2 regions of the Pseudoduganella aquatica genome follow, and region 1 is predicted to be linked to the other one. Evidence: predicted binding sites of a transcription regulator. Region 1 holds the regulator's gene; the other holds the start of a gene.
What was found. Region 1 encodes NrdR, which represses ribonucleotide reductase genes. Its sites were predicted from a motif close to CACNANATNTNGTG; they were not measured.
Positions count from the first base shown of each region.

Region 2: a site for NrdR is predicted at 3,104-3,117, ahead of KT882_RS15575 (ribonucleoside triphosphate reductase). Genes of this name have one in related genera too.

Region 1 covers NZ_CP086370.1:5,182,220-5,187,300, reverse strand. Annotated here, with positions in the region: gene ybgC (tol-pal system-associated acyl-CoA thioesterase) at 1-302, opposite strand, end outside; gene KT882_RS23180 (SDR family oxidoreductase) at 377-1,123, opposite strand; ZMP/ZTP riboswitch at 1,209-1,328, shown strand; gene glyA (serine hydroxymethyltransferase) at 1,419-2,663, shown strand; gene nrdR (transcriptional regulator NrdR) at 2,741-3,202, shown strand; gene KT882_RS23165 (DUF4351 domain-containing protein) at 3,209-3,919, opposite strand; gene pilV (type IV pilus modification protein PilV) at 4,064-4,618, shown strand; gene KT882_RS23155 (PilW family protein) at 4,615-5,081, shown strand, end outside.
Region 2 covers NZ_CP086370.1:3,480,078-3,485,158, reverse strand. Annotated here, with positions in the region: gene KT882_RS15590 (nitric-oxide reductase large subunit) at 66-2,357, shown strand; gene KT882_RS15585 (DUF2249 domain-containing protein) at 2,384-2,650, shown strand; gene KT882_RS15580 (SirB2 family protein) at 2,670-3,047, shown strand; gene KT882_RS15575 (ribonucleoside triphosphate reductase) at 3,167-4,915, shown strand; gene nrdD (anaerobic ribonucleoside-triphosphate reductase) at 4,951-5,081, shown strand, end outside.

The DNA.
Region 1 (5,081 bases):
AGCGAGGCGCGGCCCAGTTTTTCGATACTTAAGGTTAATTTTAGTACATCGTCGAGTTTAGCTGGCGCATGATACTCGGCAGCGACGCTTTTCACGACGAACATGGCGTCGTGCTGCTGCAGCAGGGCGTGCTGGTCAACGCCGATGGCGCGCAGCCATTCGGTCCGCGCGCGTTCGAAGAATTTGAGGTAATTTGCGTAATAGACAATGCCGCCGGCATCGGTGTCTTCGTAATAGACACGGACATTCCAGGTAAACTCTGAAGGCATGTTGTTCTGACTACTAATGAGATTGGGCAACATTCTACGCGATTTTGCAAGCGAGTTTGGCCCTCTTGTAACACTCGCTTACGTTTTTTTCGGCGAAAAGATGGATTTTATCCCCGTTTGATCGTGAAAGGGGAGAAACCCTGACAAGTCGGCATCAGTTCAATCTGGTTCACATTCATGTGCGGCGGCAGCGTGGCGATCCAGTAGGCGGTGTTGGCGATGTCCTGCGGCGCCAGCGGCACCGTGCCCTCGTAGACCTTGGCGGCGGCCGCGTCGTCGCCCTTCATGCGCACATTGGAGAACTCGGTGCCGCCGCACAGGCCGGGCGCCAGATTGGTGGCGCGCACGCCGGTGCCCACCAGGTCGGCGCGCAGGTTGAGGGTGAACTGCTCGACGAAGGCCTTGGTGGCGCCGTACACATTGCCGCCCGGATAAGGATAGGCGCCGGCGGTGGAGCCGATGTTGATAATCGTGCCGGCGCCGCGCGCCACCATGGCGGGCAGCACGGCGTGGGTCATGGTGACCAGGCCTTTGCAATTGGTGTCTATCATGGTTTCCCAGTCGTCCAGCGAGGATTCGTGGGCCGGCTTGACGCCCAGGGCCAGGCCTGCATTGTTGACCAGCACGTCGATCTGGCGCCATGCGGCCGGCAGGCCGTCCAGCGCGGCGCGGATGGCGGCCTTGTCGGTCACGTCCAGCGCGATAGGCAGGACTTGGTCTCCCAGTTCGGCAGCCAGGGCCTGCAGGCGGTCGATGCGGCGGGCGGCGATGATGGCTTTGTGGCCGTTGGCGGTGAACACGCGGGCCATGGCGGCGCCGAAACCGGCGCTGGCGCCGGTGATGAAGACGATCATATTGCTTCCTTACTAATAGATGACATGGTGGAGTAGGGCAAGTGTAGCGTAATTGCCTGAGTTGATAGTACAATCTGGCTTCCATTACGTCTCACGTGACTGGCGAAAAGCCGGGTCTGCGCTTGCGCGATCTATCGGCGAAAGGTGGGCATCCACCGGGGAACGTGAGATTTCAAATCAACAGCCGTTCGCCTGGGCAGCCACCGATGGAAAGCACGAAGAGGCTGCTCCTCGCTTATTGGCGTTCCTCATTCGATCCACCTGCCAGATTTACTCTCTCACTTGGAGTTTTTTCATGTTTGCAAAAGATCACACCCTGTCCTCCGTCGATCCAGACCTGTTCGCCGCGATCCAGAAGGAAAACACCCGCCAGCACGACCATATCGAGCTGATCGCTTCGGAGAACTACACTTCGCCAGCGGTGATGGAAGCCCAGGGCTCCCAGCTGACCAATAAATACGCCGAAGGCTACCCGGGCAAGCGCTACTACGGCGGCTGCGAATACGTGGACGTGGTCGAGCAGCTGGCGATCGACCGCGTGAAGAAACTGTTCGGCGCGGAAGCGGCCAACGTGCAGCCGAACTCGGGCTCGCAAGCCAACCAGGGCGTGTTCTTCGCCGTGCTGAAGCCGGGCGACACCATCATGGGCATGTCGCTGGCAGAAGGCGGCCACCTGACCCACGGCATGGCGCTGAATATGTCCGGCAAATGGTTCAATGTGGTTTCCTACGGCCTGACGCCGGAAGAGGACATCGACTACGCCGCCATGGAAGCGCTGGCCAAGGAACACAAGCCCAAGCTGATCATCGCCGGCGCGTCCGCCTTCTCCAAGAAAATCGACTTCGAGCGTTTCGCCGCCGTGGCGAAAGCCGTGGGCGCCTACTTCATGGTGGACATGGCCCACTACGCCGGCCTGATCGCCGCCGGCCTGTACCCTAACCCTGTGCCGCACGCCGACTTCGTCACCTCGACCACGCACAAATCGCTGCGCGGCCCGCGCGGCGGCATCATCCTGATGAAGGCCGAGCACGAGAAGATCATCAACTCGGCCATCTTCCCAGGCATCCAGGGCGGCCCGCTGATGCACGTGATCGCCGGCAAGGCCGTGGCCTTCCAGGAAGCGCTGCAGCCAGCGTTCAAGGAATACCAGCAGCAAGTGGTGAAGAACGCCGACGTGCTGGCCAAGACGCTGATCAAGCGCGGCCTGCGCATCGTGTCGGGCGGCACCGAGTCGCACGTGTTCCTGGTCGACCTGCGCGCCAAGAACCTGACCGGCAAGGAAGCGGAAGCCATCCTGGGCCAGGCGCACATCACCTGCAACAAGAACGGCATCCCGAACGACCCGCAGAAACCGTTCGTGACCTCGGGCATCCGCCTGGGTTCGCCGGCCATGACCACCCGCGGTTTCAAGGAAGCCGAAGCGGAACAAGTGGGCAACCTGATCGCCGACGTGCTGGACAATCCGCATGACGCCGCCACCATCGAGCGCGTGAAAGCGGCCGTGAAGGTGCTGGCTGACGCGCATCCGGTTTACGCTTAAACATTGTCTTGGTAACATCAGGGCGCCGTGACCGTGTTGGTCCGGCGCTCTTTTAATATTCGAAAGCCCGGCGCCAGATGAAATGTCCGTTCTGTCAGCATGAAGAAATCCACGTCCTTGACACCCGCGTGTCGGAGGAGGGGGACGCGATCCGCCGCCGCCGCCGCTGCGGCAAGTGCGACAAGCGCTTCACGACATACGAGCGCATTGAACTCGTGATGCCGTTCGTGGTCAAAAAGAACGGCAGCCGCACGGAGTACGCTGCGGCCAAGTTGCGCGGCTCCCTGACGCTGGCCTTGCGCAAGCGGCCCGTGGCGGCTGCCTCGCTGGACATGGCGGTGCAGGCGATCGAAGAAAAACTGCTCACCAGCGGCAAGCGCGAAGTCGATACGCACTATATCGGCGAGCTGGTGATGCAGGAGCTGAAGCGGCTGGACAAGGTGGCCTACATCCGCTTCGCTTCCGTCTACAAGAATTTCGAGGACCTCGCCGAGTTCCAGGACGCCATCGAAGAAGTCGGTCAGGCGCCGAAAACCTAGTTCGCCTCAATGGCGGGCGAAGATCTGGTCCAGCGTGGGCGCGTCGATGACCGCTTTGGCCCAGTCTTGCAGCTGGCTCAGGCTGGCTGTGGACAGCATGGAGGTGATGTCGTCTGGCAGGGTGCCGAAACGCTGGCTTAGCTGCAGGGCGAGCAGGGCGGCTTGGCCTTGCTGTATTCCCTCCTGCCTTCCTTCCTGCCTTCCTTCCTGCCTCCCTTGCAGCATCCCTTCTTGCCTTCCTTCTAGCGCAGCTTTGACCTTCGCCTCAGCCAACTCGCGCCGCATCACGATTCTGGCGCCGCGCGGAATGTAATTTTCCATGGTGGGTCTCCCTTGAATTTGGGCCATGTCCTGCCAGAGCTGGGCTTCCAGCTCGGTGGGCAGGAGCATGATCCAGTCGATGACGTGGAATAAGTTTACGATACGTTGATGGTCCCAGTCACGCGCCAGCAGCAATCGTGTCAGCTTCCATTTTGCAGCAAGCCGTTGCTCGGGCAGTCCATGCGTTTCCTGAGTCAGCAGATGAGCGGCGGTAAGCAAGGCGAAGGGGGTGTGATGCTCCAACAATGCGCCGGTATGCTCGGCAAGATCCTGTAGTTTAGTGGTGCGGAACCTCAATTCCAGCGTGCAGCCGAACAGCAGTCTAGCCCTCGGTGTGCTGACGCGTTTCGATCTGGCGCAAGGCCGCTGCCGAAGGTTGGCGCTGGCACACTTCATTCCTGCTTGCAATGACGATAGGCAATCGCTAGTGGGATTTTAAGGCTGAGTTATATGAGCTTTGATCTGCGTCAAAGCGGCTTGCGCATGGGCTGCTAACTTGCAATCAGGGTGTCTCTCAAGCGGCTTGTGCGGAGGTGGCGTATGGCATCGCAACGGCGGATTCACGGCTTCGCGCTGATCGAAGTGCTGGTGGCGGTGGTGGTGCTGGCCGTCGGCGTGCTGGGAGCCGCCGGCATGCAGCTGGTGGCGCTGCGTGTGCGCTACGAATCGCAATTGCTGAGCAATGCAGCGCAAATGGCCTTCGCCATGGCCGAACGCTTGCGCGCCAATCCGGGCCAGATCGCCACCGCCTATCTCTCTCTGGACTATGACGCGCATGCCGAGCCGGTTCCCGCCGCGCCCGGCCGCCAGTGCTGGGCCGGACCGTGCGACAGCGCCGCCATGGCGCAGGCGGATATGTATGATTTGAAGCGGCAAATCGCTTTGCAACTGCCCGGCGGCCGGGTGCGCATCTGCCGAGACACGGGCATGTGGAGCAGTGGCCGGCTGCGTTGGCCCTGCGCGGGCGGCCCTGCGGCGCCGGTAGTCGTCAAGGTTGGCTGGCGCGGCAAGAATCCGGACGGTACGGCGGCCAGCGATGTGGACGGCGATTATGCGCCCGGTGTGGCGCTGGTGCTGGCGGGAGTGGCGCCATGAAAAAGGCCGTCTGCAATGGTGATGCAGGCCGCAGCCGCGAGCGCGGTCTCGGCCTGGTTGAGATGGTGATCGCGATCGCGGTGGGCTCGCTGGTGACGTTGGTGGCCAGCGCGCTGCTGGTGAATGCCAGCGCCAATTATGCGTTTCACACTGAAAGCGCCCGGCTCAATGACAGCGGCCGCTACGCGCTGTCCATCATCAGCCAGTCCGTGCGGCAAGCCGCGTTTGTGAACTGGGATGATGCTAGCGTGCCGCCGGCAACCACGCCGGAAAGCAGCGCCAACATCAGCGGACTGGATGACGCCAGTATTTCCCGCAACAGCAACGGCATTGAGGATCCGCTGCCCGCAACCGTGAATGGCAGCGATGTGCTGGCCTTGCGCTATGCCGGCTCCGGCTCGCCCGAGGCGGACGGCTCCGTGCTGAATTGCGCCGGCTTTGGCATTGCGGCGGCGGGCAGCGA
Region 2 (5,081 bases), 1.7 Mb from region 1:
TTTGCGTGTTTATGCCAAGTGGCTAAGAATCGCCCTGTTCCAATCAACCACTCCAAGGAGATACCATGCACGCCACGCGCAAACTATGGACCTGGCTCGCAGTCATCTGCGCCCTGTCCTTTGCCGTCCTGGGCTGGGTGGGCGCCGAGATTTACCTGGCCGCCCCGCCCATTCCGCAACAAATCATCAGCACCGAGGGCAAGGTGCTCTATACCGAAGGCCAGGTGCAGCGCGGCCAGCAGGCCTGGCTGGCGGCCGGCGGCCAGCAGCTGGGCACCGTCTGGGGCCACGGCAGCTACGTGGCGCCGGACTGGTCGGCCGACTGGCTGCACCGGGAAGCGCTGGCGCTGCGCCAGATCTGGGCCTTGCGCGAACACGGCGCATCCTACGACACGCTGGCCAAGCCCGCGCAAGCCGCGCTGGACGCGCGCGTGCAGGAGGAAATGCGCCGCAATACCTATGACGCGGCGCGCGGCGCCATCGTGCTGTCCACGGACCGCGCCGAAGCGGTGCGGGAAGTGGCGCGCCACTACACCGGCCTGTTCGGCGACGAGCGCTCGCTGGACGCGCTGCGCACCCAGTACGCCATGACGGCCAACTCCGTCACCAATCCGGCCGAACTGGCGGCGCTGCCCGCCTTCGTGTTCTGGTCCTCCTGGGCGGCCGCCACCGACCGTCCCGGCGAAGCGGGTCTGAGCTACACCAGCAACTGGCCGCACGAACCGCTGGTGGGCAACCGTCCCGGAGCGGGCGCCGGCATCTGGTCGATCGCCAGCATCGTGCTCATGCTGGGCGCCATCGCCGCCATGATCATGTTCCATGCGCGCAGCAGCGAGGAGGCCGATCCGGCCGCGCCCAAGGCCGATCCCCTGTTCAAGCTGGCGGCCACGCCGTCCATGCGCGCCACCCGCAAATACTTCTTCGTGGTGATTGCGCTGATCCTGGCGCAAGTGGGCATGGGCGTGATCACGGCCCACTACGCGGTCGAGGGCCAGAGCTTCTTCGGCCTGCCGCTCGCGGACGTGCTGCCCTTCGTGGTCAGCCGCACCATCCACACCCAGTTCGCCGTGCTGTGGATAGCCACCGCCTGGCTGGCCACCGGCCTGTATATCGCGCCGGCCATCTCCGGCCACGAACCGCGCTTCCAGAAGCTGGGCGTGAACGTGCTGTTCTACGCGCTGCTGTTCATCGTGGCCGGTTCCACCGCCTGCGGCTGGCTGGGCACCCTGCAGCACAAGGGCAGCGCTTTCGCCTTCTGGCTGGGCAACCAGGGCCTGGAATTCACCAGCATGGGCCGCATCTGGCAGATACTGCTGTTCGTGGGCCTGCTGTTCTGGGTGACGCTGCTGGGCCGCGCATTGTGGCCCGCGCTGAAAAAGCCGTCCGAAAGCCGTGGGCTGATCGTCATGGTGTTCCTGTCCGCGCTGTGCATAGGCGGCTTCTACGCCACCTCGCTCACCTGGGGACGCAGCACCCACTACTCGATGGTGGAATACTGGCGCTGGTGGCTGGTGCACCTGTGGGTTGAGGGCTTCTTCGAAGTGTTCGCCACCGCCGTTATCGCACTGCTGTTCGTGCGCCTGGGCCTGATACGCGCCGCCGCCGCCAACAGCGCCATCGTGCTGGAGACCATTGTGTTCCTGTTCGGCGGCATCCTGGGCACGCTGCACCACTTGTATTTCACCGGCACGCCGACCTTCGTCATCGCCATCGGCGCCATGTTCTCGGCGCTGGAAGTGGTGCCGCTGTCCATGCTGGGCATCGAGGCCTGGCGCAACTACCAGCGCAGCAAGGCCGCGCCCTGGGTGGCGAACTACCGCTGGTCCATCCTGTGCTTTATCGCCGTGGGCTTCTGGAACACGGTGGGCGCGGGCCTGCTGGGCTTCTCCATCAATACCCCCATCGCGTTGTACTACATGCAGGGCCTGAACATGACGGCCGCGCACGGCCACGCCGCGCTGTTCGGCGTGTACGGCATGCTGGGCATAGGCCTGCTGCTGTTCTGCCTGCGCGGCATGAGCGAGCGCGCCGCCTGGTCGGACCGCCTGCTGCGGCCGATGTTCTGGTGCCTGAACATCGGCCTGGCCATGATGGTGTTCCTGTCGCTGGCGCCCGCCGGCATTTACCAGGCCTGGGCCAGCATCAGCACCGGCATGTGGTTCGCCCGCTCGCCGGAAGTGGTGCATTCGCCGCTGATGGAAACCCTGGTATGGATGCGCGTACCCGGCGACGTGGTCTTCGCCGCCGGCACGCTGTTCCTGGCCCTGTTCGCCTGGCGCCTGCTGCGCGCCGGCCAGCCGCGCGCTGCCGCAGCCGCCGCAAACGCCGCTGCAAATTCCGCCGCTCAAAAAGCCTGACCCCTCACCCGAAAAGGAGATTCACCATGCCTCACGATTGTTCCGCCCCTACCGCCGTCGCCGGCATCTATCCCTTCGACGCGCGCGGCATCTCGAAGCGCTTCCGCCACGCCGCCATCTTCGGCGCGCTGCAGGCGCTGCAGCCCGGCGAGACCATGCGCTTCTGTAACGACCACGATCCGGTGCCGCTGCTGCACCAAATCAGCCAGGCGTTCGGTCCCCGCGTGCGCGCCGCTTATGTGTCGCGCACGCCGGGCGAGGTGCTGATAGACTTCCTCATCGTTCCCGAGTGAGGTTTTAATGGAATACCACATGCTCAAGATGGTCCACGTGACCTGCGCAAGCGCCAGCGTCAGCCTGTTCGTGCTGCGCGGCGCGGGCATGTGGTACGGCGCTAGCTGGACGGCGCGGCGCTGGACCCGCGCCGTGCCACCGATTATCGACACGCTGCTGCTGGCCAGCGCCCTCATGCTCGCCGTCAGCACCGGCCAGTCGCCGCTGGTCCAGCCCTGGCTGGCCGCCAAGCTCACCGCCGTGGTGGTCTACATCGTCCTGGGCACGCTGGCCCTCAAACGCGCGCGCACCCACACCGGACAGCGCGCGGCGTTTCTGGCCGCCCTGGCCACCCTGGCCTATATCATCGCCGTCGCCATCAGCAAGCAGCCCTGGCCTTTGCTGGGGCGTTTGTAGGAGCAAATCCCGGCCATATCAAGAAAAGCAAAAACACAGGCCGGAACCGTTGACCACACTATATCCAGTGTCTAATCTTGGAAGCTACACCATATTTAGTAGCCAAGGAGAGCACTGTGATCCAAGCAGCACCCCATAACAACATCAAACCCGCCGGCCTGGCCACGGACCGCAGCTCGCTGGTGGACGTCGTCAGCTCCGTCAACGAATACCTGAACCGGCAGGACTGGCGCGTGAACGCCAACGCCAACCAGGGCTACTCGCTGGGCGGCCTGATACTGAACGTATCGGGCAAGGTGATCGCCAACTACTGGCTCGAACACGTCTACCCGCCGCCCATCGGCCGCGCCCACCGCGAAGCCGCGCTGCACATCCACGACCTGGACATGCTGGCCGGCTACTGCGCCGGATGGTCGCTGCGCACGCTGCTGGCCGAAGGCCTGAACGGCGTGCCGGGCAAGGTGGAATCCGGCCCGCCGCGCCACATGTCCAGCGCCATCGGGCAGATCGTCAACTTCCTGGGAACGCTGCAAAACGAATGGGCGGGCGCGCAGGCCTTCAGCTCCTTCGACACCTATATGGCGCCGTATGTGCGCAACGACGGGCTGGATTACGCGGCCGTCCGCCAGGCCATGCAGGAACTGATCTACAACCTGAACGTGCCCTCGCGCTGGGGCACGCAGACGCCCTTCACGAACCTGACCTTCGACTGGGTGTGCCCGGAAGACCTGCGCGATCAGATTCCGCACATCGCCGGCCAGCCCATGCCGTTCAGCTACGGCGAGCTGCAGGCGGAGATGGACATGATCAACCGCGCCTATATCGAAGTGATGATGGCGGGCGACGCCAAGGGCCGCGCCTTCACCTTCCCCATCCCGACCTACAACATCACGCCGGACTTCGACTGGCACAGCCCGAACGCCGAACTGCTGTTCGAAATGACGGCGCGCTACGGCCTGCCCTACTTCCAGAACTTCATCAACTCGGAGCTGAAGCCGAACATGATACGGTCCATGTGCTGCCGCCTGCAGCTGGACCTGCGCGAGCTGCTCAAGCGCGGCAACGGCCTATTCGGATCGGCCGAGCAGACCGGGTCGCTGGGCGTGGTCACCATCAACTGCGCGCGCCTGGGCCATCTGCACCGGGGCGACGAGCCGGCGCTGCTGGCGGCGCTGGACGACCTGCTGGAGCTGGGCAAGCAAAGCCTGGAGATCAAGCGCGAGGTCATCCAGCGCCATATGGACAACGGCCTGTTCCCCTACACCAAGCGCTATCTGGGTACACTGCGCAACCATTTTTCGACGCTGGGCGTGAACGGCATCAATGAAATGATACGCAATTTCAGCCGGGACGAATACGACATCACCTCGGTGCGCGGGCGCGACTTTGCGCTGCGCCTGCTGGACCACGTGCGCGCCCGCATGCTGGCCTTCCAGGAGGAAACCGGCCATATGTACAACCTGGAGGCCACGCCGGCCGAAGGCACGACCTACCGCTTCGCCCGAGAGGACCGCAAGCGCTATCCGGACATCCTGCAGGCGGGCACGCTGGACATGCCCTACTACACCAACTCCTCGCAGCTGCCGGTCGGCTACACGGACGACCCGTTCGAGGCGCTGGAACAGCAGGACGCGCTGCAACGCAAATACACGGGCGGCACGGTGCTGCACCTGTATATGACGGAAGCGCTGTCCAGCGCGGACGCCTGCCGCACGCTGGTGCAGCGCTCGCTGAGCCGTTTCGGCCTGCCCTACATCACGGTGACACCCACGTTCTCGATCTGTCCCAAGCACGGCTATCTGAGCGGACGCCATCCCTTCTGTCCCAAGTGCGACGATGAACTGATCGCGCGCAAACTGGCCGCCTGAGGCCCCGATTTTCCCACCCACCGTAAAGGCATATCATGCAAGCAGCAAGCAAAGGCATCATCACCACCTCCCGCGCCCTTGTTCTGGACGACAGCGAACGCCAGCCATGCGAAATCTGGACCCGCGTCATGGGCTACCACCGTCCGCTATCGTCGTTCAACATCGG